3 regions of the Neptunicella sp. genome follow, and region 2 is predicted to be linked to each of the others. Evidence: predicted binding sites of a transcription regulator. Region 2 holds the regulator's gene; each other region holds the start of a gene.
What was found. Region 2 encodes FNR, which switches genes on or off when oxygen is low (the NO sensors DNR and NnrR bind a similar motif). Its sites were predicted from a motif close to TTGATCTAGATCAA; they were not measured.
Positions count from the first base shown of each region.

Region 1: a site for FNR is predicted at 3,761-3,774, ahead of trhP (prephenate-dependent tRNA uridine(34) hydroxylase TrhP). Genes of this name have one in related genera too.
Region 3: a site for FNR is predicted at 3,616-3,629, ahead of ACTD55_RS05440 (putative zinc-binding protein). Genes of this name have one in related genera too.

Region 1 covers NZ_JBLWWF010000005.1:119,224-127,303, reverse strand. The annotation lists gene ACTD55_RS05595 (nitrate/nitrite transporter) at 1-2,064, opposite strand, end outside; partial or broken gene ACTD55_RS05590 (4Fe-4S binding protein) at 2,245-2,424, opposite strand; gene trhP (prephenate-dependent tRNA uridine(34) hydroxylase TrhP) at 2,430-3,704, opposite strand; gene moeA (molybdopterin molybdotransferase MoeA) at 4,040-5,281, shown strand; gene ACTD55_RS05575 (copper resistance protein CopD) at 5,318-5,761, shown strand; gene moaE (molybdopterin synthase catalytic subunit MoaE) at 6,099-6,545, opposite strand; gene ACTD55_RS05565 (MoaD/ThiS family protein) at 6,547-6,792, opposite strand; gene moaC (cyclic pyranopterin monophosphate synthase MoaC) at 6,785-7,267, opposite strand; gene moaB (molybdenum cofactor biosynthesis protein B) at 7,270-7,812, opposite strand; gene ACTD55_RS05550 (NTP transferase domain-containing protein) at 7,809-8,080, opposite strand, start outside.
Region 2 covers NZ_JBLWWF010000023.1:57,607-65,686, forward strand. The annotation lists gene ACTD55_RS16500 (heavy metal translocating P-type ATPase) at 1-1,837, shown strand, start outside; gene ccoS (cbb3-type cytochrome oxidase assembly protein CcoS) at 1,840-2,016, shown strand; gene ACTD55_RS16510 (sulfite exporter TauE/SafE family protein) at 2,009-2,665, shown strand; gene fnr (fumarate/nitrate reduction transcriptional regulator Fnr) at 2,734-3,444, shown strand; gene uspE (universal stress protein UspE) at 3,593-4,525, shown strand; gene ttcA (tRNA 2-thiocytidine(32) synthetase TtcA) at 4,626-5,531, shown strand; gene ACTD55_RS16530 (DUF2987 domain-containing protein) at 5,518-6,168, opposite strand; gene ACTD55_RS16535 (glucosaminidase domain-containing protein) at 6,165-6,968, opposite strand; gene ACTD55_RS16540 (hypothetical protein) at 6,946-7,701, opposite strand; gene ACTD55_RS16545 (hypothetical protein) at 7,975-8,080, shown strand, end outside.
Region 3 covers NZ_JBLWWF010000005.1:87,967-96,046, forward strand. The annotation lists gene rnk (nucleoside diphosphate kinase regulator) at 1-333, opposite strand, end outside; gene ytfE (iron-sulfur cluster repair protein YtfE) at 760-1,440, opposite strand; gene norR (nitric oxide reductase transcriptional regulator NorR) at 1,600-3,126, shown strand; gene ACTD55_RS05440 (putative zinc-binding protein) at 3,133-3,540, opposite strand; gene ACTD55_RS05445 (NnrS family protein) at 3,663-4,865, opposite strand; gene ACTD55_RS05450 (U32 family peptidase) at 4,921-5,793, opposite strand; gene ubiU (ubiquinone anaerobic biosynthesis protein UbiU) at 5,799-6,791, opposite strand; gene ubiT (ubiquinone anaerobic biosynthesis accessory factor UbiT) at 6,899-7,447, shown strand; gene hemN (oxygen-independent coproporphyrinogen III oxidase) at 7,450-8,080, shown strand, end outside.

The DNA.
Region 1 (8,080 bases), on a different contig from region 2:
CCAACACATAATCCAGGTATGTGAACGTTTGAAGACAACAGCTTGTTCTTTTAATGAAGATTTTGCATCGGCAATATCGTTCATGCCAAACCAGGCGGCAATTGCAGCTATCGCAATAAACGGAACCCAAATAAATGCCGCGTTTTGTAACCAGACGAGATGAATTTCTCCATTGTCACTTAACATTTCTAAAGGGGTTCCCCCCAGACTTCCAAACACACTGGAAGAAATCATCAGGGGAGCAAACAACTGCATTCCGGAAACCCCTAGATTACCCAGACCTGCATTTAAACCAAGCGCAGCCCCTTTTTCGACTTTAGGATAAAAGAAACTGATATTTGCCATACTTGAAGAAAAGTTGCCTCCGCCTAAACCGCATAGCAAGGCTAAAATAAGCATGACTAAATAAGATGTTTCGGTATTCTGTAAAGCCACACCCATCCATAGGCAGGGAAGTAATAGAGAGGCGGTAGATAATGCCGTCCAGCGGCGTCCACCGAATATAGGGATCATAAAGCCATAAAAAATACGAAGAGTTGCACCCGATAGTGCAGGTAATGCTGCCAGCCAGAATAGTTGATTAGAGCTATAGGTAAAGCCTAAATGAGGCATTTGTACAACCATAATGCTCCAAATAGACCAGACAGCAAAGGCCAGAAACAGGTTAGGAATGGAAATCCATAGATTCCTTTTGGCAATACGTTTACCTGTTGTTTGCCAGAATTGCTGGTCTTCAGGACGCCAATCTTCCAGTACAAAGGTGTCTTCGGATACCATTTCTGGGAGATCGGTAATACGCTGTCCTTGAAACCATTCAGTGTGTTCTGCGCGACGAATGGCAAAATGCATCCATGTCAGAGCTAATACACAAACAACAAACAACAGCATAAAGCTGCTTTGCCAAATACCGACGACATCATTGAGCATGCCAAAGGTTAAAGGTAGGAAGAAGCCTCCCAAACCACCTACCATGCCAACGGCACCACCTACGACGCCGACATGGTTTGGATAATACGCAGGAATATGTTTAAACACGGCCGCCTTACCCAGAGACATAAAAAAGCCTAAAATAAATGTCAGTAGGACAAAAACGAGCAAATGCGTTTCAAAAGAAAAAGTATAGGTACGATCAATCCCTTGAACCTGATACTGTGTGGGAGGATAACTCAGTAAAAAAGTACACAGTACTGATGCAATCAAGGTCCAGTACATAACCTTTCTGGCACCGTATTTATCTGACAGCCATCCCCCTAGCACCCTGAATAGAGAGGCGGGAACCGTATACAATCCTGCCACAATACCTGCAGTTGCCAGATCAAGATGATAAACCTCCATCAAATAATGCGGCAACCACAGAGCGAGCGCGACAAAAGCACCAAAGACGAAGAAATAATATAGTGAGAATCGCCAAACGCGGATGTCTGAAAGTGGTGCTAATTGCTCAAATAAAGGAATCGAATAAGTTTGTCTTTTACTATGTACAGGATCCGCTTTTGCAAAAAGAATAAAGCCAACACCCATACATGCCAGAACTAGCGCGTATATTTGTGCTGTTGCCTGCCAACCAACGGCTAACAAAAGGAAGGGGGCAACAAAACTTGTTAGCGAGGAACCTACATTACCGGCACCAAAAATACCGAGTGCGGTACCTTGTTTTCCCTGTTCATACCAGTTTGAAACATAGGTCACACCAACGATAAAGCCGCCGCCAGCTAAACCAATTCCCAAGGCGGCTAATAGCAACAGCGTATAACTGGAAGCAATACTTAATGAGTAAACCGCAATAGATGTGGTTAGCATCAACAAACCAAAAACCCAGCGCCCACCAAATCTGTCCGTTAATACACCAAGGAAGAGCCGACTAACAGAGCCAGTCAGAATAGGTGTTGCCATTAATAGACCCAACTCGGTATCAGATAACCCCAGCTCTTGTTTTAATTTGATACCCAGAATCGAAAAAATGGTCCAAACTGCAAAACATAGTGTGAACGCTAAAGTTGATAGCCATAATGCTTTTTTTTGTTCAGGAATGGATATTTGTCGCGTGTCGTTGATGCTTGTCATATGCGGCTCCCGCGTAATATTTACGTCTTAATATAAGCCGACAATTTACTAAGTAAAATATATAGGAAGAGGCAAGTTTTTAGTCAGATAATACCCCCTGTTAGGTAGCCCGGTTGAGCAAGAGAGAACAAGAATATGCGTTTCATTAGCTTCTTTGGGGGCTTATGGATTGGCAATTATATCAATGCAATCAATAGGACAGACTTTGATGCATGCGGGGTCATTATAAAATCCGGCACACTCTGTACAAAGATCATTAAATACCTTGTAGTGGTTGACGCCCATATCGATGGCGTCATTAGGGCACTCAGGCACGCACATATCACAATTTATACAAGCACTTCCAATAAACGCCACCACTATTTTTATTCCACCTTTTTTAATAACATCGCAAAACGTAAATTTGTTTTTAAAGGTAGTTTTACTTTCACCTGATAACCTGAACCCGGAGCCCGATCAATATCTCGGTGATGTATATCTTTGAGTGTATTGAGTTTGAAATTATGATTCCCATTAGGGGTCATTAAGATCAACATGTCGCCCGTTGAGAAACAGTTCTTTACATCTAACACTGCATAATTTCTAGCATCTTGTTCTCCAATGAATTCGCCAACCAGCAATTGCTGGCCAAAACGATGATTTTCAGAATAATTTTGCGTACTCTGAGGTACATGGCGCCGTAAAAATCCATCTGTAAAACCACGACTAGCCATTCCGTTCAACTCGGTTAACAGATTTGAGTCAAATGCTTTCCCAACTACAGCATCATCTATTGCTCGTCGATAAACTTGCGCAGTGCGTGCAACATAATAGGGAGATTTGGTGCGTCCCTCGATCTTCAGTGAGTGAACACCTATTTTGGTTAATGAAGCAATGTGTTCAACTGCTCGCAAATCTTTGGAATTAAGTATATAGCTACCATGCATGTCTTCATCCAATGTCATTAAGTCATCAGGTTTGGCTTGCTCTGAAAGCAATACGGGCGTTTCTCTGGGGTGGTACTGCCCTACATCGTCTGTTACCGAGTCGTATACCTGATATGACCAGCGACAAGCATTTGTACAGGCGCCTTGATTGGGATCTCGTCTGTTAATATAGCCGGATAACAAACAGCGCCCTGAATATGCCATGCATAGTGCACCATGTACAAACACTTCTATTGGCATAGAAGGAACATGACGGCGTATTTCAGCTATTTCTTCAATCGATAATTCTCGGGATAAAATAACGCGTTCAATTCCCTGTACTTGCCAAAATTTTACTGATGCCCAATTAGTGGTATTGGCTTGCACAGATAAGTGTAACGCGACTTGTGGGAAATGATGCTTCATAAGTAAAATCAGGCCGGGATCGGAGACAATGAAGGCATCTGGTTGGAGTGAAACGACTGAGTTTATATCGTCAATAAAATGAGTTAGTTTGCTATTGTGAGGTGTAATATTAATGACGACATAAAACTTTTTACCTAGTTTATGTGCTTCATTAATACCTATCTTGAGTGTTGTCAGATTAAATTCATTGTTACGCACTCTTAGGCTGTAGCGTGGTTGTCCTGCATATACAGCATCGGCACCATACGCAAATGCCATGCACATCGCTTTTAAACTACCCGCTGGTGAAAGTAATTCAGGTTTAAACATAGGGTAACACCTAAAAGAACAAAGTAGTTATTTTAGCGAACATCATTATTAAGAAATTGATCTACCTTAATTCTGGTTCATTTAACCATAATGCGAATTAACAGGGTTAAATTCGCAACAGATCTAATAGTCGTTTTGATACCACTTCGGAGATAGGGTGTTACCCCTTAGATGAAATATCTTTTTATTTATTGGCTTATTAAGCTGTTTCGAGTTGATATTCATACTCCGCAGTTTTCAGAGTTAATCAACGGAATACTTATCTATTTGGAAACGGTAAGAGTTCAAGAAATGATAATTTGAACAACAAACTTCTTAAAAGTGAGGTGATAACGATGGTTAGTTGTTGTGATGCGCCTGGCCTGATACCGATTGAGCTGGCAATGGAAAAAATTTGGCAAACTATCCAGCCGTTGACAGATGCTGAAATATTGCCGTTAGCTCAGTCGGTTGGACGGGTATTAGCTGAAGACATCTGTTCCCCTATTGATGTGCCTGGTTATGACAACTCGGCCATGGACGGTTATGCGTTGCGGATAGAAGATATAGGCAAACACCACAAACTGGCACAAATCGGTAAAAGTTTTGCTGGTAAACCCTTTCAAGGAAGTGTTGCAGAAGGACAGTGTGTACGAATTATGACCGGCGCACGTATTCCGCATGGTACCGATGCTGTGGTCATGCAGGAAAATACGCTAGCCGATAATGGCCTGATTCAAATACAAACACGGGTCAAACCGGGAGAAGCGATTCGGCGTCGTGGTGAAGATATTTGTCAGGGACAAAGTGTATTGAGTAAGGGACATAAAGTCAGTCCGGTAGACATCGGTTTGCTGGCCTCAATCGGTGTGATACATGTACCGGTATTTAGATTTGTTAAAGTAGCGATTTTTTCAACAGGCGACGAGTTGTACCAGCCCGGTGAAATTCTGCCCGAGGGTTGCATTTATGATTCTAATCGCCCCGCCTTGCAGGCTTTGTTACAACAAGCGGGAATGCAGGTAATCGATTTAGGTGTTATTGAAGATAGTCCTGACAGTATTCGTAACGCATTTTTGCAGGCCGACCAGCAGGCTGATGTGGTGATTACTTCAGGAGGAGTTTCGGTAGGTGAAGCCGACTTTACTCGCGAAATACTGGAAGAATTGGGTGATATTGCTTTTTGGAAGTTGGCGATTAAACCCGGAAAACCGTTGGCCTTTGGCCGTTTACCCAACAGCTATTTTTTTGGTTTGCCTGGCAATCCAGTATCGTCAATGGTGACCTTTCACCAAATTGCGTTACCCAGCTTGCAATTGCTCAGCGGTAAAATACCTACCCAGAGAACGCGGCTTAAAGCCAAAGCATCTGAATCATTTAGAAAGCGCCCCGGTCGTACTGATTTTCAACGTGGTATTTACGTGAAGGATAATCAAGGCAATCTAAGCGTCAGTCCGTTATCCAACCAAAGTTCCGGGGTGTTATCTTCTTTTTACCAGGCCAACTGCTATGTGGTACTGGAAAACGAACGTGGCCATGTGGCTGAAGGGGAAAACGTCATTATTGAATTATTTGATAGTTTGCTAAGTGCAGTCTAAAACATCGTTTTGGACTAAACGGGCCGGTGAGTAACAATGTACGACGTATTGTTGGTATTACATATTCTGGCGGCAACCATCTGGACTGGCGGGCATATTGTGCTTGCCACAGTAATATTGCCGAAAGTGCTCAGGACATGCTCACCCATGATGTTGCTTAATTTTGAATCTGCCTATGAGAAGATCGGAATGCCCGCACTGATTGTCCAGATAGTTACCGGCTTGCTACTTGCCTATTACATGCTACCTGATGTTCGCTTGTGGTTTGATATCAGCAATCCGCTAGCAAATGGAATTCTGGCCAAACTCAGTCTGCTTGCAGCAACGATAGGATTTGCATTGGATGCAAAGCTTCGAGTATTACCCAAGCTTTCAGAAAAAAGCCTGGTTACCATGGCTTGGCATATTATCCCGGTTACCTTGTTTTCTATACTGTTTGTACTTGTCGGTGTGTCTTTTCGTACCGGTTGGTTATATTAAAATTGTGGAAATCACAGAACGTTAATGATTTGGCCGGACAACAATTCGCCTAAAGTAACACATATGAAGACAAAAAAGATTGCAGCCAAGATACCTCTAGAAGTCAGTTCTCATCTCCACCCTGCTATATTCATAAATTTCCTGAATATTTTGGCATTGATGTACCATCCTATGAGCGGAAAACAGATAAAGTTATGCGAAAGTCCTGCAGAAGGTTCCGCTTACCTTAGATTCTATTCAGGGTTTTCGAAGGCCACATGCTGATAACTCAAATCCGTGTGAAGAGGACTGTATCCGCAAATATGTTTATCTATCTGTTTCTAATTTTTATAAAAAATTATTTCCAACGAGCAGCATAGTCATCATCTAAAGCTTTTGCTTCCACCCACACACCTCCTTGACTGGTAAGCTCTTTCTTCCATATTGGAGCACGGGTTTTTAAATAATCCATCAGAAATTCGCAAGCATCAAAGGCATCGCGGCGATGTTTGCTAGTTACACCAACAAAAACAATTTGTTCATTGGCCATTAGTTCGCCAACCCGGTGGATGATCCGCAGTTGGCCTAATGACCAGCGCTGGCGGGCTTGGCTACAGATTTCCATCAGAGATTTCTCGGCCATACCCGGATAGTGTTCCAGATTGACGCCGTTGACGCTGCCAAGGCTACATAGATCTCTTACGACTCCGGTAAAGATGACAATCGCACCATCGCCGTCAGCTGCTTTTTTTAATGCCTGGTATTCACCACCTACATCGAAGTCGGCAATCTGGATGCTTATCATGTTAGCCTCCGGTTACAGGAGGAAAGAACGCAATTTCATCACCATCATGAATACGCTGTTTTTCACCGCACAGGGTTTGATTGACTGCGGCCAGCACGTTGTGTCCACCAAGAACTTCCCAGTCGCCCCCTCGAGACGCTAATAATATTTTCAACTGCCCTACATCATGCTGTCCCTCGTATTCAAGGCGTAGGCCGTCACATTTCAGGCGCTCCCTGAACATGGCAAAAAATCGTATTTCAAGCATCTTCTCGCTCCCAATCACCATTTTTTCCTCCATACTTGGCCTGTACCTGAATACCGCCAATCTGCAGAGTTTTATCAACGGCTTTACACATATCAAACAACGTTAGTGCTGCTACACTGACGGCGGTCAGCGCTTCCATTTCCACTCCTGTATTCCCATGCACTTTGCAGGTGGCATAAATCCAGATACGGGAATTTGTGTCATCCAGTTCAAATTCCACCGATACTCTACTGAGCATCAATGGATGACAAAGTGGAATTAAATCCGCACAACGTTTGGCGCCCTGAATAGCAGCGATATGTGCCGTAGCAATAACATCCCCTTTGATTAGCTGTTGCTCCCTGATATTGGAAAGTGTTGAGGTTTGCATCCGTATGAACCCCCGCGCAATGGCTTTGCGTTGTGTCACCGCCTTAGTAGTAATATCCACCATATTCGCGTGACCTTGCTGATCCAAATGAGTAAAACTGTTCATACTCATGCCCGGCTTTTGCATTGTTCTAATTGAGTGCGTTTAAGATGGGGAACAAAATTGCAAGGGCCTTGTTGGCCATCTAACTGGGCGCAGATAATCCCTTTCCAGGCTGTGCCACAAGCACCGGGACTGCCCGGAAGACAAAAGATAATGGTGCCATTTGCCAAACCCGCCACCGCCCGGGACTGGATGGTTGAGGTACCGATTTCCTGATAGGAAATATAACGGAACAACTCGCCAAATCCTTCTACCTGCTTGTCAAATAATGGCAATATGGCTTCGGGAGTGGAATCGCGCTCGGTAAAGCCAGTGCCACCGGTGATCAGAATAGCCTGAACCTGTGGATCGGCTATATGCCTGGATGCCAATGCGCGGATCTGATAGATATCGTCAATCACTATATCTTTATCCATAATATTGTGGCCGGCCTCATTGGCACAATTGCATAGATAGTCACCTGAAGTATCATTGGCTTCGGTGCGAGTATCCGATACTGTTATAACGGCAATATTTAATGGCACGAATTGTTTGGCTGCATGACTCATAGCATATTCTCTATAATGGATTCAGTCTGACTAGCCTGCCATTCGGCAAGCGTATTAGTATTGGTTAAGGCATTCGGGTTTTTTAACGGTAGGTTTTGTATTGGGAAACCCGCGAAAAAACGCCCTACAGATAAATCCTGATCTGTGATCAGGGTATGGTATAGCGATGTCAGTAGTTCTGCTGGTCGAAAAATAAATACGGGTAAATTGTGTTTTTCATAGCGACATGATGTCTGTTGATTGAAACCTTCTTCAACCAGTTTATTTA
Region 2 (8,080 bases):
GATTATGACGATGCAACTGATGATGTTGGCGTTTTGTCTCTACTTCGGCATTTTTGGTGATATTGAAGTTAAAACCCAGATATTTTTCCATTACATCAGTCTCATTCTTTGCCTTCCGGTGGTGGTGTATTCCGGGTTTGGCTTTTACCGCAGTGCCTTCAATGCCTTGCGACATAAAACCGTTAATATGGATGTGCCAATTAGCGTAGCGGTAATTGGTGCATTTAGTGCCAGTGCCTGGGCCAGTTTCACTGAACATGGCATGGTGTATTTTGAATCGGTGGCTATGTTTATATTTTTGTTATTGATAAGCCGGTATCTGGAACATCGCTCCAGGCATCATGCTGCTGAAGTGTCTGCCAATATCATCAAACATATGCCGGTTAGCGCCAATCTGATTGGCGATAGCGGTCACATTCAAACGTGCCTGGCTAAAAAACTGCAACCTGGACAGCTTATACTGGTGCGTGCTGGCGAAATGATCCCCATTGACGGGATTATTACCCAAGGTCAAAGCCAAGTTGATGAATCGATGTTAAGCGGTGAATTTGAACCCGTGAGTAAACAGCCTGGCGATACCGTTTACGGTGGTACCACAAATCATGCGGGTGTATTAACAATAAAAGTTGAAACCGATTTGCAACATGCATTAATCAGTCAGATTGTTCGTCTACAGGAAATCGCGTTAGCGGCTAAACCTAAGCTGGCGGTATTGGCCGATAAGGTTTCCCGCTATTTTGTTACTGCCGTACTAGTCATTGCGCTTGCCACCTTTACATTTTGGACATTACAAGGCAATGAGCAGGCCTTTTACATTACGATTGCCGTATTGGTGGCCACCTGTCCTTGCGCACTCGGATTAGCCACTCCAACGGCATTAACTTGTGCCATTGCGAATCTCAATCGCCATGGCTTATTAGTTAAAAAAGCCGATGTGCTAGAAGGTTTGCAACACATTAATTGTATTGCCTTTGATAAAACAGGCACCTTAACGGAAGGTCACTTCCGTCTACTTAAAATGGTTAATTTATCCAAAATGCCTGATGAACAGGCATTGAAGATTATTGCCAGTCTTGAACAACATTCCGAGCATCCTATCGCCAGTGCATTTCGCCATGTTATCGACCTGTTACCCTGTGACAATATCCAAGTAGTACAAGGCAAAGGCATAAGTGCAATAATTGGCCAAGAACAATATCAGGTGGGCTCTGCTGATTTTATACAGCACGATATTCCCGAACAGTATCGCTCTGCGCGAGTTTTTTTAGCCAATCAGCACCAGTTGCTAGCGGTATTTTATGTGGATGACGTGCTTAGACCACAAGCAAGCACATTGTTGGAGCGCTTAGCTGCGATTGAGACCCACCTTATCAGTGGTGATAATGCTTTTAGTGTTGAACAGCTAGCCCATCAGCTAAAAATCAATCACTTTCATGCTAGCTGCTCGCCACAACAAAAAATGGCAGTGATAAAACAGCTACAGCAACAGAATCAAAGCGTATTAATGATTGGTGACGGAATTAATGATAGCCCTGTGTTGTCTGCTGCCAATATTTCGATTGCCGTGGGTAGTGCTTCTGAACTGGCTAAAAACAGTGCTGATATAGTATTACTCAATAATCAGTTAGATCTAATTGCCTATTTACTTAAAATAGCCCACGTCACTCAGCGCAAAATAAGGCAGAATATGGGCTGGGCGATAGGTTATAATGTGCTGGTACTGCCCCTCGCCGTTAGTGGCGTATTAACTCCTTGGATGGCGGTGTTGGGGATGTCACTCAGTTCTGTTATTGTCGTGACGAATTCGTTACGAATATTAAAATATCAAGGCCATTAACCATGAGTATTCTGTATTTCTTGATCCCGCTGACAATTGTACTGGTAGGGATAGCGTTGGTTATTTTTTTCTGGGCAGTAAAGTCAAATCAGTTTGAAGATCTCGAACGTCACGGCCATAGTATTTTATTTGATGATGACCTGAAAAAGCCGGAATCTGATACCAGCAAGCATGACTGAACTCAATCTTCTCTCGGCGTTACTGGTTGGGATTGCCGGCAGCGTTCATTGCGTTGGAATGTGCGGTGGTATCGTTGGCGCTTTCACTTTTGCTATTCCATCTAAGACTAATCCGCTACCTTATATACTGGCATACAATGTGGGACGTATTACCAGTTATAGTATTGCTGGAGGAGTAACGGGTTATCTGGGCGAAATATTCTCTCATCAGGTGCATCAAGGACTTGTTTGGTTACAACTGCTTAGCGGCATTTTTTTATTGTTATTAGCCTGTTACATCGGTGGCTGGTGGAAAGTATTAACTCATCTTGAAAAATTAGGGGGCGTTTTCTGGCGCCAAATATCGCCGCTCAGTAAACGTTTTATTCCCTTTTCTACACCGCTAGCGGTGATACCTTATGGACTTATTTGGGGTTGGTTACCCTGTGGCCTGGTCTATTCTACGTTAGTATGGAGTATGGCAAGTGGCTCAGCAGTCAATGGGGCGTTAACCATGCTGTTTTTTGGTTTAGGTACCTTGCCCGCTTTGTTAATATTGGGTACGCTGGGAAATACACTTAAACAATATCTGGCATTACCTATTACCCGCCAGATCATGGCAGTGTTAATGCTAGGCTTTTCGATACTTATTCTGTTAAAACCCCTATAATATTCAGCCTCTCTGATAATTCATTTTGAGCTGGAATGAAGATGGTTTCAGATTATTTGTGAGGGAATATGCAGAAAACAACGCACAACCTATGTTGTCAACAATGTCATTTCAGTCAGTTATGTTTACCTTATTCGTTTGAGGGTAAGGAAATTGAACGTCTGGATGATATTGTGGTGCGCAAAAGTCCGTATCAAAAGCACCAACACCTGTACGAAGCTAATCAACCCCTTACGGCGTTATATGCCGTCAGATCAGGCTCATTTAAGTCTTTTACTTTATCGGAAAATGGTGAAGAGCAAATCATCGCATTTCATTTGCCCGGGGATATTATTGGTTTTGATGGTCTGGAATTAATGGCCCACCAAAGTCATGCCCAAGCACTCGAAACATCGATGATTTGTGAAATTCCCTATCATACCCTGGATCATCTAGCCGACGTGTTTCCCAAACTTCGTCAACAAATTAATCGCATTATGAGCGGTATGCTTTGTCATCATCAACAAATGTCACGGGTTCTGAACCAATACTCAGCCAATGAGCGTTTAGAGTATTTTTTAAACTCCATGGGACAACGTTTTGGCCAACGAGGATTCTCACCCAATACGTTTAGGTTAAGTATGACCCGAGGTGAAATAGGCAACTATTTGGGCTTATCCATTGAAACCGTCAGTCGTTTACTAGGTCAACTTCAGCGGCAAGGTAAAATTGATGTCGACGGTAAATTAATTACGTTGAAGTCTGACGAAAGGGATAAGCTTGGAATGTCGTCTGATTAATTTTATTACCGCTCTTCCTAAGCTCAATGTCCCCTAAATTATCGTTAAATTATTGATATATCTACCACTTCGCTGGCAGAACGGTTAGACAACGCATAAACTGATAGTAAGCGATGTAATTTCACTTATTTTGTCGGAGGTTATTATTATGCTCAAGTATCAAACTCTACTTGCGGTTATCGATCCATCCAGCGAAGAACAGAAATCACTCAAGCGGGCGATTCATATTGCCAATAAAACCGGTGCAAGTATTACCGCTTTATTAACCATCTACGATTTTTCCTATGAAATGACCACTATGCTGTCAGTGACTGAACGAGAATCTATGCGTCAATCGGTCGTTGATGATCGAACAGAGTGGCTTACATCGATCGTAGAGCAACATCATCACAGCAATAACATTAACATTGATTTAAAGGTGGTTTGGCACAACCGTCCCTTTGAAAGCATTATTCATGAAGTGATCCAGCACAATTATGATTTAGTTATTAAAGGAACTCATGAACATGGTGTATTAAAAGCTGTCGTATTTACTCCTACTGATTGGCATCTAATGCGTAAATGCCCTGCTCCCGTTTTATTGGTTAAAGAACAGGAATGGCCAGAAAGTGGTAATATACTCGCGGCCGTGAGCGCCGGTACGGAAGATAAGGAACACCAATCACTCAATAATAAATTAGCCAAGTGCGCCAAGGATTTTGCCGAAACGTTAAATGCGAAAGTACATTTGGTCAATGCTTACCCCGGTACACCGGTTAATATTGCCATTGAAATCCCTGAATTTGATCCACAAAACTATAACCAGTCAGTACGAGATTATCATATCAATTCGATGAATGAGTTTTGTCAGACACACGGTTTTAATAGTGCCTGTAGCCATGTTCGTGAAGGCTTGCCTGAAACGGCTATTCCGTTAGTTGCGAAGGATATTAATGCCGAATTGGTGATTATTGGAACGGTTGGCCGAACCGGTATTTCAGCCGCCTTGATTGGCAATACAGCCGAACATGTCATTGACTCGCTGGATTGTGATGTTTTGACCATTAAACCTGAAGGTTTTAAATCACCAATGGAAAATTAATCCCCAATTTACAGAGTAAACCCTGAATTTCAATTTGTGCGAATTAAGGTATAATCCGCCGCGCTATTTTTAGGCCAATGGGTTTAGGGGAAACAGAAAAATGAGTCAAATTGAAGCCTTATCGGCCAAGCAAAAATACAGTTTCAATAAGTTGCAGAAACGTCTTCGTCGTGGTGTCGGCCAAGCTATTGCTGATTTCAATATGATCGAAGAGGGAGATAAAGTCATGGTGTGCTTATCTGGTGGTAAGGACAGCTATACCATGCTGGATATTTTGCTTTTTTTACGCCGTTTAGCCCCGATCCATTTTGACATCATTGCTGTCAACCTCGACCAAAAACAACCTGGCTTTCCTGAGCATGTTCTTCCGGAGTATTTAGAAACTATTGGGGTTGAGTATAAAATCGTAGAAGAAGATACCTACTCTATTGTGGTCGATAAAGTCCCCGAAGGAAAAACCACCTGTTCACTTTGTTCACGCCTGCGTCGTGGTATTTTGTATCGCACCGCCACCGAATTGGGGGCAACTAAAATTGCTTTAGGCCATCACCGTGATGATATGTTGGAAACCTTGTTTCTGAATATGTTTTATGGAGGCAAACTTAAGGCGATGCCACCAAAACTGGTCAGTGACGATGGGCAGCAGATGGTGATCCGTCCCCTCGCCTATTGCACTGAAAAAGATATTGCCCGTTATTCTGAATTGGTTGGCTTTCCAATTATTCCTTGTAACCTGTGTGGCTCACAAGAAAACCTGCAACGTAAAGCGATAAAGGGCATGTTACAAGATTGGCAAAAACGTTTTCCTGGGCGTATCGAAAGTATGGCGAAAAGTTTACAGAATGTGGTTCCTTCACATTTGGCTGATTCGCAGTTATTTGATTTTAAAACCTTAGCGACTCAGGATACGCCATACCAAGACGGTGATACCGCCTTTGATCAACCTGAAATAAACGCGTCTCAGCCCAGTAAAGATGAGACCGTTCAAATCATCAATCTTGGTTAACATAAACGCTAATTTTGTTGGGTGCTGGCACAAAGCGCATCTCACCTTGATGAGTGCTTAGCCAGTTGCGAGTTAAAATCAATTGATGTTGATTAACTGTTAGGTCAGTTGACAATTTGTTGTTAACTGATATTTGTGGCACTTGATCAGATTTGAATTGCAACAAAATACCTTCAGGTGACGGCATCAAAAATGATAAAAAACTGCCCATATCATCAAAAAACTGATCGAACTGTTCCATGATTGCGGATAATGCAGTTATGGATAAATTTGATTGAATGAGCTCCGGTTTGACCTGTATTTGTACTGACATGTCACATTGATTAGCTGGCTCAACTAAATCAAGCTGTACCTGTGCATCGGCTAATTTAAGTGCCTTTTCCGTGGGTAAAACAAAACGATTGTCGTCACGGATATGTATAGGGAGATCCACTTTTTGAGTATGGATCAAGCCGCTATTTATTTGGCATAGACGAGTCTCGCCAACCAGTTTAAAACCGAACGCAAATTCCAGTTTATCCAGTTTTTTATCATCAATCTTGCGCAAATGAGAATAGAACGCACCGTAATCCACATTTAAGGGCTCTGCGATAACGCTGGCAGTTAACAATGTGAATAGAATAACCGCATATTTCATCGCATATACTTCCGGTTATGGCGGATCATCGCCACTAATTCGTCTACATATTCTTCTCGGCGAGTAGAATAATTAATCAGGCCCTGAGCAATGGCTTCAGGCGTCAGTTTTTGTTTTTGTTGTCTGAGATCCGCACGGATCATGCGCAAATCATCATAGGCGTAATAACTATTCAAATTCAGTAGATAGGTTTGTACCGCATGAGATAAGTCGCGAAATTTAGCGACTTCATGTGCGGCATCTTCATCACGTTGCTTCGGTACAAACCCGCAACCTTTGCGGTAGCACCATAGGCCAAAAAAGTTATAGCCTTTTTTGGCAAATCTTGAGGTTCCCCAAGCTGATTCATTCGCCGCTTGAACTAAGGTTAACTCAATGGGAATAATATCGACTCGTCTCAATAAGGTTTGCCATTGCGTTTCATCTTGTGGCGCGTTTTCTAATTGATATTGCACGCTAATAGTGGTTAAACGTTGTTGCTCGTTTGCACTAAGCGATTGATTACGTATTATTTTATCATGCAAAGTCAATAAGAATTGCCGATCTTGTCTAATCAGGTCATTTTGCCTTTCCAACTCCGGACGTAAATAATTAAAAAATGCCTTTTTCTTCTTTTTAACCTGTTTAAACTTGGCAAAATCAGGGATTAAGCGTTTAACCGGTTCGGCTTGTTCTGTGCTTGTTATGACTTGCGATGGATACAGGAATGGGTATATCAGGGCAACAATAAATATCCCTGTTACCGAGGAACGCCACAGTGCTTTATGCCACGTTATTTTATGCATCGAATACTGACTCATCTTTTGTTTTCTCTTTAGATTGCCCAGCATGGGTTTCGAATTTGATTAAAGTACCAAATATGTTCCTGTACAAGATCCCTTTTACATTGTAATAAAATGGCCCGACCCAAATATATGCCAAACCCAAGGTAAAAACACATAGCAACATTAACGCGACGAAAAGTATAAATAATAAACCAAATTGCCACAGCTTATGATTCACTGTTCGTATCGAGTACCAAATGGCTTTAAGCGGAGATAACTGACGTTCGGCAACCAGTTGAATGGCAAAACTGGTGGCAATAAGTAAATAAAAGCCCGGCAGAATTAATAAACTTAAACCAACGTTAACTAATAGACCTGTGGCTAATTCAGTGACGCCTAACACCAAGATATTCGGGATAAAACGAAACAAATCATTAAATTGCGATTGTCCACCTAAACTATGTTTAATCCCCATCATCTGCACGGCAGTCATAATGGGCGTAATGAGAATAGTAATGACCATCGCCCACAATGGATTAATCTGAGTCTCTAGTGACGCTAACTCAACCAAGTTGTGGGTCGGTAATAGAAAGGTGAGCATTGCGTAAGACAACGCAACAGACAGTAATATGCCCTGCAACATTATCCATTTGGTTGTGCGGGTGTTTTGCCAGCCTTCTTCGAGCACGGCTTTAATATTTAACTCGTATTTTCCGGTTAACGCTTTTTCAAGATCGCCACCAATTTGGATTTGATATTTTTCAGACAAAGTTAAGCCACCTAATAATTAGCAAAGTCCATTGTATCAAATCACGTCTTAATATGTGCTATTCGCATGGATAGAAAATAAATTACTTTGTGACTAAATCCATTACAAATTGGTCAATTTCACAAAAAACACAGCCAGACATTAATATAGAAAACTATAAAGAATTGATTTTATTGTAAATATTTTGTGGCACCCGATTTGCAAAATCCTAAATATATCTGCACGAAAGATACAAAAACTAACAATTTATTTCATTAATATAGGGTGAACAACATGATCAACAAAACACTATCAGCCGCTTTATTTTTAGCATTGACAACTAGCACGGCAATGGCAAAAGATAGCATTAGTCTTAATGATAAATTCGATATTATTGAAG
Region 3 (8,080 bases), on a different contig from region 2:
AGTAACCCAACTAATATTTTGCCCCGTACTCAAACCAATTAAAGCAGAACCAATTGGAGCAAATATTGAGATACTGTCTTCATACAGGTGCATATCAGCCGGAAAACACAATGTTTTAGTAAAAACTCGTCCGCTATCTAAAATTTTAAAAGTGACTTGACTGCCAATTGATACAACATGGTCTGGCATATCTTTACTGTTCACAATATTGGCTCGAGCAAGTTCGTTTTCTAACGCTCGAACAAACTCCGCAGGTAACTTGGCTTTTTCAAGCTGTTCTTCCAATTCTGCTAAATCTGCAGAGGAAATTGTAATTTCAGGTTGTTGTTTCATAACGGGATCTCTCATGTTGCATCATAATGTCAGTTGTTTGTTGAATCTGGGATTTATTCAGTACTGTTTGAATTATCTATGAAATCCATTGAGCTGGTGCGATGTTGGCCTTTATCAGTTTGCGTTAAATAAACATGCGAAGCTCAACTGACGTAAGAGCAACACGCCTTGGTAAATCTGAAGTCCAGATGGCTGAATAGCGATAAAAACTATTATGTGAATATGTAATTGGGTTTGACAATAGATAATACGAGCCGGTCACAATCAATGCGACCGGCTTAAATTGGCAAGGTGAGTAGGATGCTCTTTATTGTGTTAACTATTGTCATAGGATCCTCAATTTGAGTGCTTGATAATAGCTCAGCTCAAAATAATAACAATAGTTTCACTGTACTACCGCATTATAAATTCGTGCAGTGTTAGATATTATTGACAACTACCACAACAGTATTGGTCACCATGTTGGGGCGGCGAGAATAAAATTTGATTCTCTAATAGAATGTGCAGCATCAAATCTTCTTTTAACTCCTTTAAACCAACATATAGTGCAGTCCATGTATTGCAAGCATCTTTTGGTAAAGTGATATTATTGGTTAAGTCATCGATTACCGCCAAGGCATCACCATGTTGCAAATGTTCCTCTTCCATTACACTAATAGGCCCAGAAGGATAAGTACCTCTGATTAACATAGGAAAGAGAATTTGTTCTTCTTTAATCATGTGACTTTCCAGTTCCTGATACATATCTTCTAAATGATTTGCCAGTCCTACAGGGCAGAATTCTTCATCGGTGTGAACATATTCGACTCGTCTTGCAAGTCTTATCAATTCGGGTAGTTGTACACGGTGACGTTGATGAAAACGAACGAGAATATGCTCTATTAGTTCTGCATTGGATACCTTTCTCCAGTCAGTATAATCAATAGGTTGCTGCAGCTCTGCAAAAGCATCCAGCAGTTCTTGTTCAGGCAAGTGGTGTTTAGCCAGTACATCACGCAAAATATGATCACCTCCACAACAAAAATCTAATTTGTATTGGTGAAAAACAGCGGTCGCTCCCGCAATGGACGTGGCGATATTGCCTAAAGACTGATCAAGTAGTGACATAGTAATTCCTAAAATTTAGTTGGGTTAAATCATTTCTAGTCACCTTTCGCAATTATCAGGCCAATACTACCCACTTTGATTTATATAGCTTTTATGACCCGTATGGTAAATTTAACCTAAATAATTTAGGGTCAAATGTACCAGTAGGTAAAAATAACCATGTTGAAAGAAAGTTTAATTGCAGATTTGGTTACCGACCTCCCTGCTGCTATAAGATTGCAGCGTTTAGTCAGCACTCTGGCGAACTATTTTGGATGCGGTGCAGTTGGGCTATTGAAACTAGAACACGAAGTATTAAAACCTGTAGCAATGTATGGATTAGCAAGCGAAGCTCAAGGTCGTCGCTTTATTGTTGCCCAGCATCCTAGATTAACAACCATTTTAGCAAGCCGTAATCCTGTCAGATTTGATCCTGATTCCGAACTACCTGATCCGTACGATGGATTACTGCTGGATCAGCCAGGCGAGGCATTACCCGTACACGACTGCATGGGGATCTCAATTTACATTGAGGGGCGCTGCTGGGGAGTGCTTACACTGGATGCGCTTCATGCAGGGAGTTTCAGCCAAACGACCATACTTGAGCTACAAAGTTATAGTCTACTAGTAGAGGCGGCTGTAAGAATGACTGAACTGGAACAGTCTAATCGCGATTTGCGTTTAAATCATCAGGTGAATGATCAACCATTTTCACCCACCAGTCAGCGCTATGAACTAATAGGACAAAGCAAAGCTTTGCAGCAAATCTTACAAGAACTAGCAGTAGTCGCGAATTCTGACTTGCCGGTACTATTGCTTGGAGAAACCGGTGTAGGTAAGGAGTTATTTGCCCGACAACTACATCGCAGTTCTGCACGAGCCAATAAACCACTCGTGTATATAAACTGTGCTGCCTTACCAGAAAACTTGGCAGAAAGTGAATTATTTGGCCATAACAAAGGCGCTTTTTCTGGTGCTCATAATGAACGCGCTGGACGGTTCGAAGCGGCAGATGGCGGAACCCTGTTTTTAGATGAAGTAGGTGAATTACCGCTAGTTGTGCAAGCTAAACTATTACGGGTGCTGCAAAACGGTGAAATCCAGCGGTTGGGCTCAGATAAAACCAAATTAGTTGATGTACGCTTAGTGGCTGCCACTAATCGTGATTTGAAAGAACAGATTAAAAATGGAGAATTCCGCGCTGACTTATACCATCGTTTGTCGGTTTATCCGCTGCCTATTCCTCCGTTACGCGAAAGAGTAGAAGATATACCTTTGTTAGCAGGACATTTTTTGGAATTAAATCGTAGCAGATTGGGATTGCGAGCTTTGCGTCTGGACAGTGAGGCAGAATTAACTTTACTGAGCTATAACTGGCCGGGGAATGTTCGAGAACTGGAACATGTAATAAGTCGTGCAGCAATCAAAGCATTAAGTCAGGGAGCTTCACGTAGCGACATTGTTACGCTTGGTTCGACACTACTAGACATAGATAGCCAAGTACCTGTAGCGACTCATCACGTTATTAACGAACCGTTACAGCAAACAGGGATTAGTTTGAAACAGGCTGTACAACAGGTGCAATTGCAAATGATTAAACGGACCTTAGAACAATATGATGGAAATTGGTCTCAGGCAGCTAAACAATTGGACGTGGATCCCAGTAATTTGCACAAATTGGCACAACGATTAGGTTTAAAAGCCTAGTTGAAATTAGTGAAATTTACTCCAAGAACATTGCCCACTTCTCTTTGTAGTACTTAGTACATCGTGATGTATGATTTTTAAAAGCTTGTAAGCATCATGTAAACTGTAATCTTGATGCTCAATTTTTTTATAACCCAATGACGTCAGTTCGATATGCCACTCCGGCGATACACCAATCGTTGACAATGTTTTTTTAACACACATTAAAGGACAACCATCAATGGCTAAGATCGGCCTTCCTGACTTGGCTATTCTGACTAGTGGTTTGACTTTGCCACCGACCCCTGCAATACAGGACATCTGCGCCGAGCCTTCCCGATCAAGAGTGACAGCTACATCATTGGCAAGTTGCGCTAAATTGGAACAACCGGAGCATGCATAAACTAACGTTTTCTGCCGACAATCAATTTTCATATCAAGTTCTCCCATGACGCCGAAGGTAATAATTAAGGGAGTAACGAGTATAAATACTGGGCTGCTAGTTTTAATTTGATACAAGTCAATATTAGAGACGCCCTACCACTTTAAGGGTAGGATTAACCTGGTCTGCCATCTGGCCTGGGTGTGGTTAAAATTGGGAAATAAACCAGCACATATAGCAAATACGCCACCACCCAAGTGATAATGCCGAATGTTAACCATTGCATGGTCAGGCTAGGCCAAATCCCTATCAGCAAAGTACGAATACCCGCTGCCAAAATAACCAATAAAAAAGCAAACGACATAATTGTTTTGGGCTTAATGATTCGGCCACTGTGACCCAATGATACACGGGAAATCATGCTTAAAATCATCAACCCCATAGCACCAGCTGTAAAAACATGAAGGGCAATGCTATTACTGATATTGGCTCCGGCATAGCGAGCGCTGTATAAAGCTAATCCACATGGAATAAACCAATAAGCCAAATGTAACGACCATAATAAAGGTACTTTCAACGTAATCCAGATTTTCCAACGTAAGCAACGTAAAGCGGTAAATAGTGCACTGATAGCAAACAAACCACTCATGACAACAGGAGGTACGTCATTATCCAACATAAAAAAATGTAATATAAAAATAAGCCACAATGATCCTAATGCAGCAATATCCAACCATTTGATTGCGGTAACTTTTGTCGTTAAGGTGCCATTGGCCGTAAACATAGGTAATACGCGCCCGCCGACAATGGCCATCAATAACGTTATCAACCAGACGGCATTTTGAGCACCTAACAATTGGATGTCATGCCGTTGAGTTGCAACGCCAAAATACATCATGGCGTTACAGAAAGTTAGCAACAACAACACGGGTACAAAAAACAGGTTACGCTGTTGTTTGGCTTGAATCAGAGGGCGTGCCAGTAATATGGCGCTCACAGGTAAAAAACTTAAGTCGACAGCAGCAACAAAGTATATCGACAGATTCTGACCAAATAACAATAACAGACGCCCGCTTAACCACAAGAGCGTAATAAAAAGCAGCGTTTTATTATGAGGGGCTCGCAGCCCGGTCCAGTTCTGAACAGCAGTCAGCAAAAAACCAATCACAATAGCACAAACAAACCCGAACAACATTTCATGGCTGTGCCAAAACAGGATATTGGCAAACGGGTAAAGTTGTATATGGCCGGTCAGTGCTAAGCCCCACAATGCCATAGCAATGACGCTAAATATCGCACCAAACAGGAACATAGGGCGAAATGCCTGGCGAAGTAAAGGAAACAATTTTTGTTCTGCTGCAAGATCTGTTATTTGCATCGTTAATTTCGTCCTGTTACGAGTAATAATGCTAGAAATCGATATTAATATCTCATTAAGCTGATACCATGCCAGCCAACTGTAGCCAATAACCGTTACTCTCCGTTGGGGACAACGGAATCGGGGCTTCACCGTCAATGTTGGCTTTAAATTTTGCTAGCCAATCAAACGTACCTTCAGGCTGAGGATTTAAACGAACAATATCAACATCGTTCCCCATATCTGGTAATTGATTAATCAAATTATAGCGATATCCTGATTGAGTCTGGATACCATTTAATACAAAAACAGAGGTTCCATCCTGACTTTTCACTTCCCTTCCTTGCGGATAATGGATACAACACAGTTCACATTGGTCTTTGCTACGGTTTTCCGATCGCGCGGTAAAACAGCGACCACTCCAAGCCAAAGGTAAGTGACCAAAAGCCAAGACCTCTGTCTCGAAACAATCTCGAATATCGCGAATAACACTTTTCGACAATAGTGTATGTAACCAGTATTGCGACAACTCTACCGGCATTACCCAACGCGTTAATCCCATGCCCACCAAGCGGCGCAGACTATGCTGGTTATAGCAGTTAATCGCGGCCCCAGCGACAAAAGGTAAAGCATTCTCCTGCAACATAGCGATAACACCAACATCATTGGCTTCCAGCAAAAATTCACCATTATCGACATACTTACGTAGCTCACGTAGCTCATTTGGGGCCTCAATCAGTGTCATCGACGATAAGCACACTTGTTTTCCTGCTTCGCGTAACATATGTGCCAAACGCATAAAATCATTAAATTTCAGTTCACGTCTTTTGCTACATACAGTTTCGCCCAAATAAATAATATCGATGTCAGATTCAGCGGCTTCTTCGTAAAAAGCCTGCATTTGTTGTTTTGGCCAAAAATACTGAACGGGGCCGAGTGAGAACAGCATAGTTTTTATTTCCATTTTCGGTGATAGGCACCCAATGTTGTTTGGCTCCCCTCAGACAATGATGAGAGAATATTCTGCCATTCTTGTTGTACAACAAAACGTTCCGGATCATTCTTTAATGCATCAATGGCAGCCCGCCAAACTCGGGTAATTTGAGCTACATAGGCAGGGCTACGCTGACGACCTTCTATTTTTAGCGAGCGGATACCCTCTTTATATAACACCGGTAATAAATCCAGTGTATTCAGGCTGGTAGGTTCCTCCAGAGCATGATATGTATCGTCTCCAACACTAAAACGCCCTTTGCACAAAGTGGGGTAACCGGCGGTTTCATTAGGGGCAAACCGATCTATCAGAATACCGTTTAGTCGCGACTCCAGTGTGCCATTATTGTCCTGCCAACGAACATGAGTTGCCGGAGAACAAGCCCCAGCAGTGTTGGGAGACTCTCCTGTCATATAAGAACTTAAATAACACCGTCCTTCTGCCATAATGCACAAACTACCAAAGGCAAAAACCTCCAGATCGATATTACAACTATGTGCCAGAGCGCGAACTTGCTGAATAGAAAGGACTCTTGGTAACACTACTCGACTAATGTCAAATTGACGATAAAAGTCTATAGCTGCTGCATTGGTGGCAGAAGCTTGTACAGACAAATGGCGCTCTATTTTGGGGTACCGTTCCGCTGCATAAGCCAGTACGGCAATATCCGCCAAAATCAACACATCGACACCGGCCTCAACAGCACAATCAACTGCCTTTTGCCAACGTTGCCAATTATCAGGATGAGCAAAGGTATTAATTGCAACATGCAATTTTTTATTATGTGCATGTACAAATTTTACCGCTTCATACAGTTTTGCATCATCGAAATTTAAGCCAGCAAAATGACGGGCGTTAGTATCGTTTTTTAAACCGATATAAATAGCATCGGCACCATGTTCGATAGCTGTTTTTAATGCTGGCATACTGCCTGCCGGGCATAACAACTCCATTCGGTTACCTTTGTTCCAGAATCACTGTACTACCTCTGAGAGGTTATTTTCACAGTGTGCGAATTATGCTTTTATTATACGATGTTATTCTTGAAATTTGAGCGTATATGATTGATATTAAAAGAGTTAACCACAAAGTGGTAGTAGGCCTACCTACTTTTATGCGGACAATTAACCGCTATGCTCCCCCTCTTTTACAGGTTCATTTGTTAAACTTGGTATTCAACCAATTTTTTCGTGCTGAGTGCAGGCAAGGTGACCTGGATTTTCTAAACAACAAAACGTTGGTTATTGATGTGTATGACTATCAACTGGCTTTTGGTATTAGCCTGCAACAAGGAAGGCTCAAAGTCTGTGTATCTCCTACAAATGAGGATTTGCTTATTAGGGCCAGTTCAGTTGAATTTCTTGCCATGATCAATAACAGCGTGGATCCGGACACGCTATTTTTTCAGCGACGTCTGGTAATGTTGGGGGATACTGAGCTGGGCTTATATTGTAAAAATTTGCTGGATAGCATCGATAATAAACGATTTCCACGTTTACTGTCCTACGGATTGGACTGGTTGGTACAACAGCAAGGTTCATTTAAAACGGAAATGAGATCGAACGACTGCGGACAACTCCAGGATATATACGGCGAAGTAAAAAGGTAATTATGATGGAATGGGATCCCAAACTCATTAGTAAATACAATATTAACGGTCCGCGCTATACGTCTTATCCAACAGCACTAGCACTGGAAAGCAAATTTGACCGGAACAATATTGCACGTGCAATCAAAACTGCTGCAACAGAATTGAGCCTTTATATTCATATCCCATTTTGTCACAAATTATGCTTTTACTGTGGCTGCAATAAAGTCATTACCCGTCATCAACATAAAGCCGAAATCTATTTGGATGCACTCGCACAAGAAATGCTCCTTTACTCGGCGTTACTAAGTCATAAACGTATTAATCAGCTTCATCTCGGTGGCGGTACACCTACCTTCTTAACAGAAGAGCAATTGACTCGTTTGATGACATTGGTCAAACAGCATTTTGTATTAAATTCAGATGCAGAAATCAGTATCGAAATTGATCCTCGGAGTTGCAGTGATCAAAAACTGATTCACTTGCGTCAACTGGGGTTTAACCGTGTCAGTTATGGGGTTCAGGATCTAGATGAAAAAGTACAGATTGCTATTAATCGGGTACAAGATACTGATTTGATTCGTCATCAAGTCAAGCTGAGCCGAGAGTTAGGTTTTGACTCGATAAATTTAGATTTGATTTACGGTTTACCCT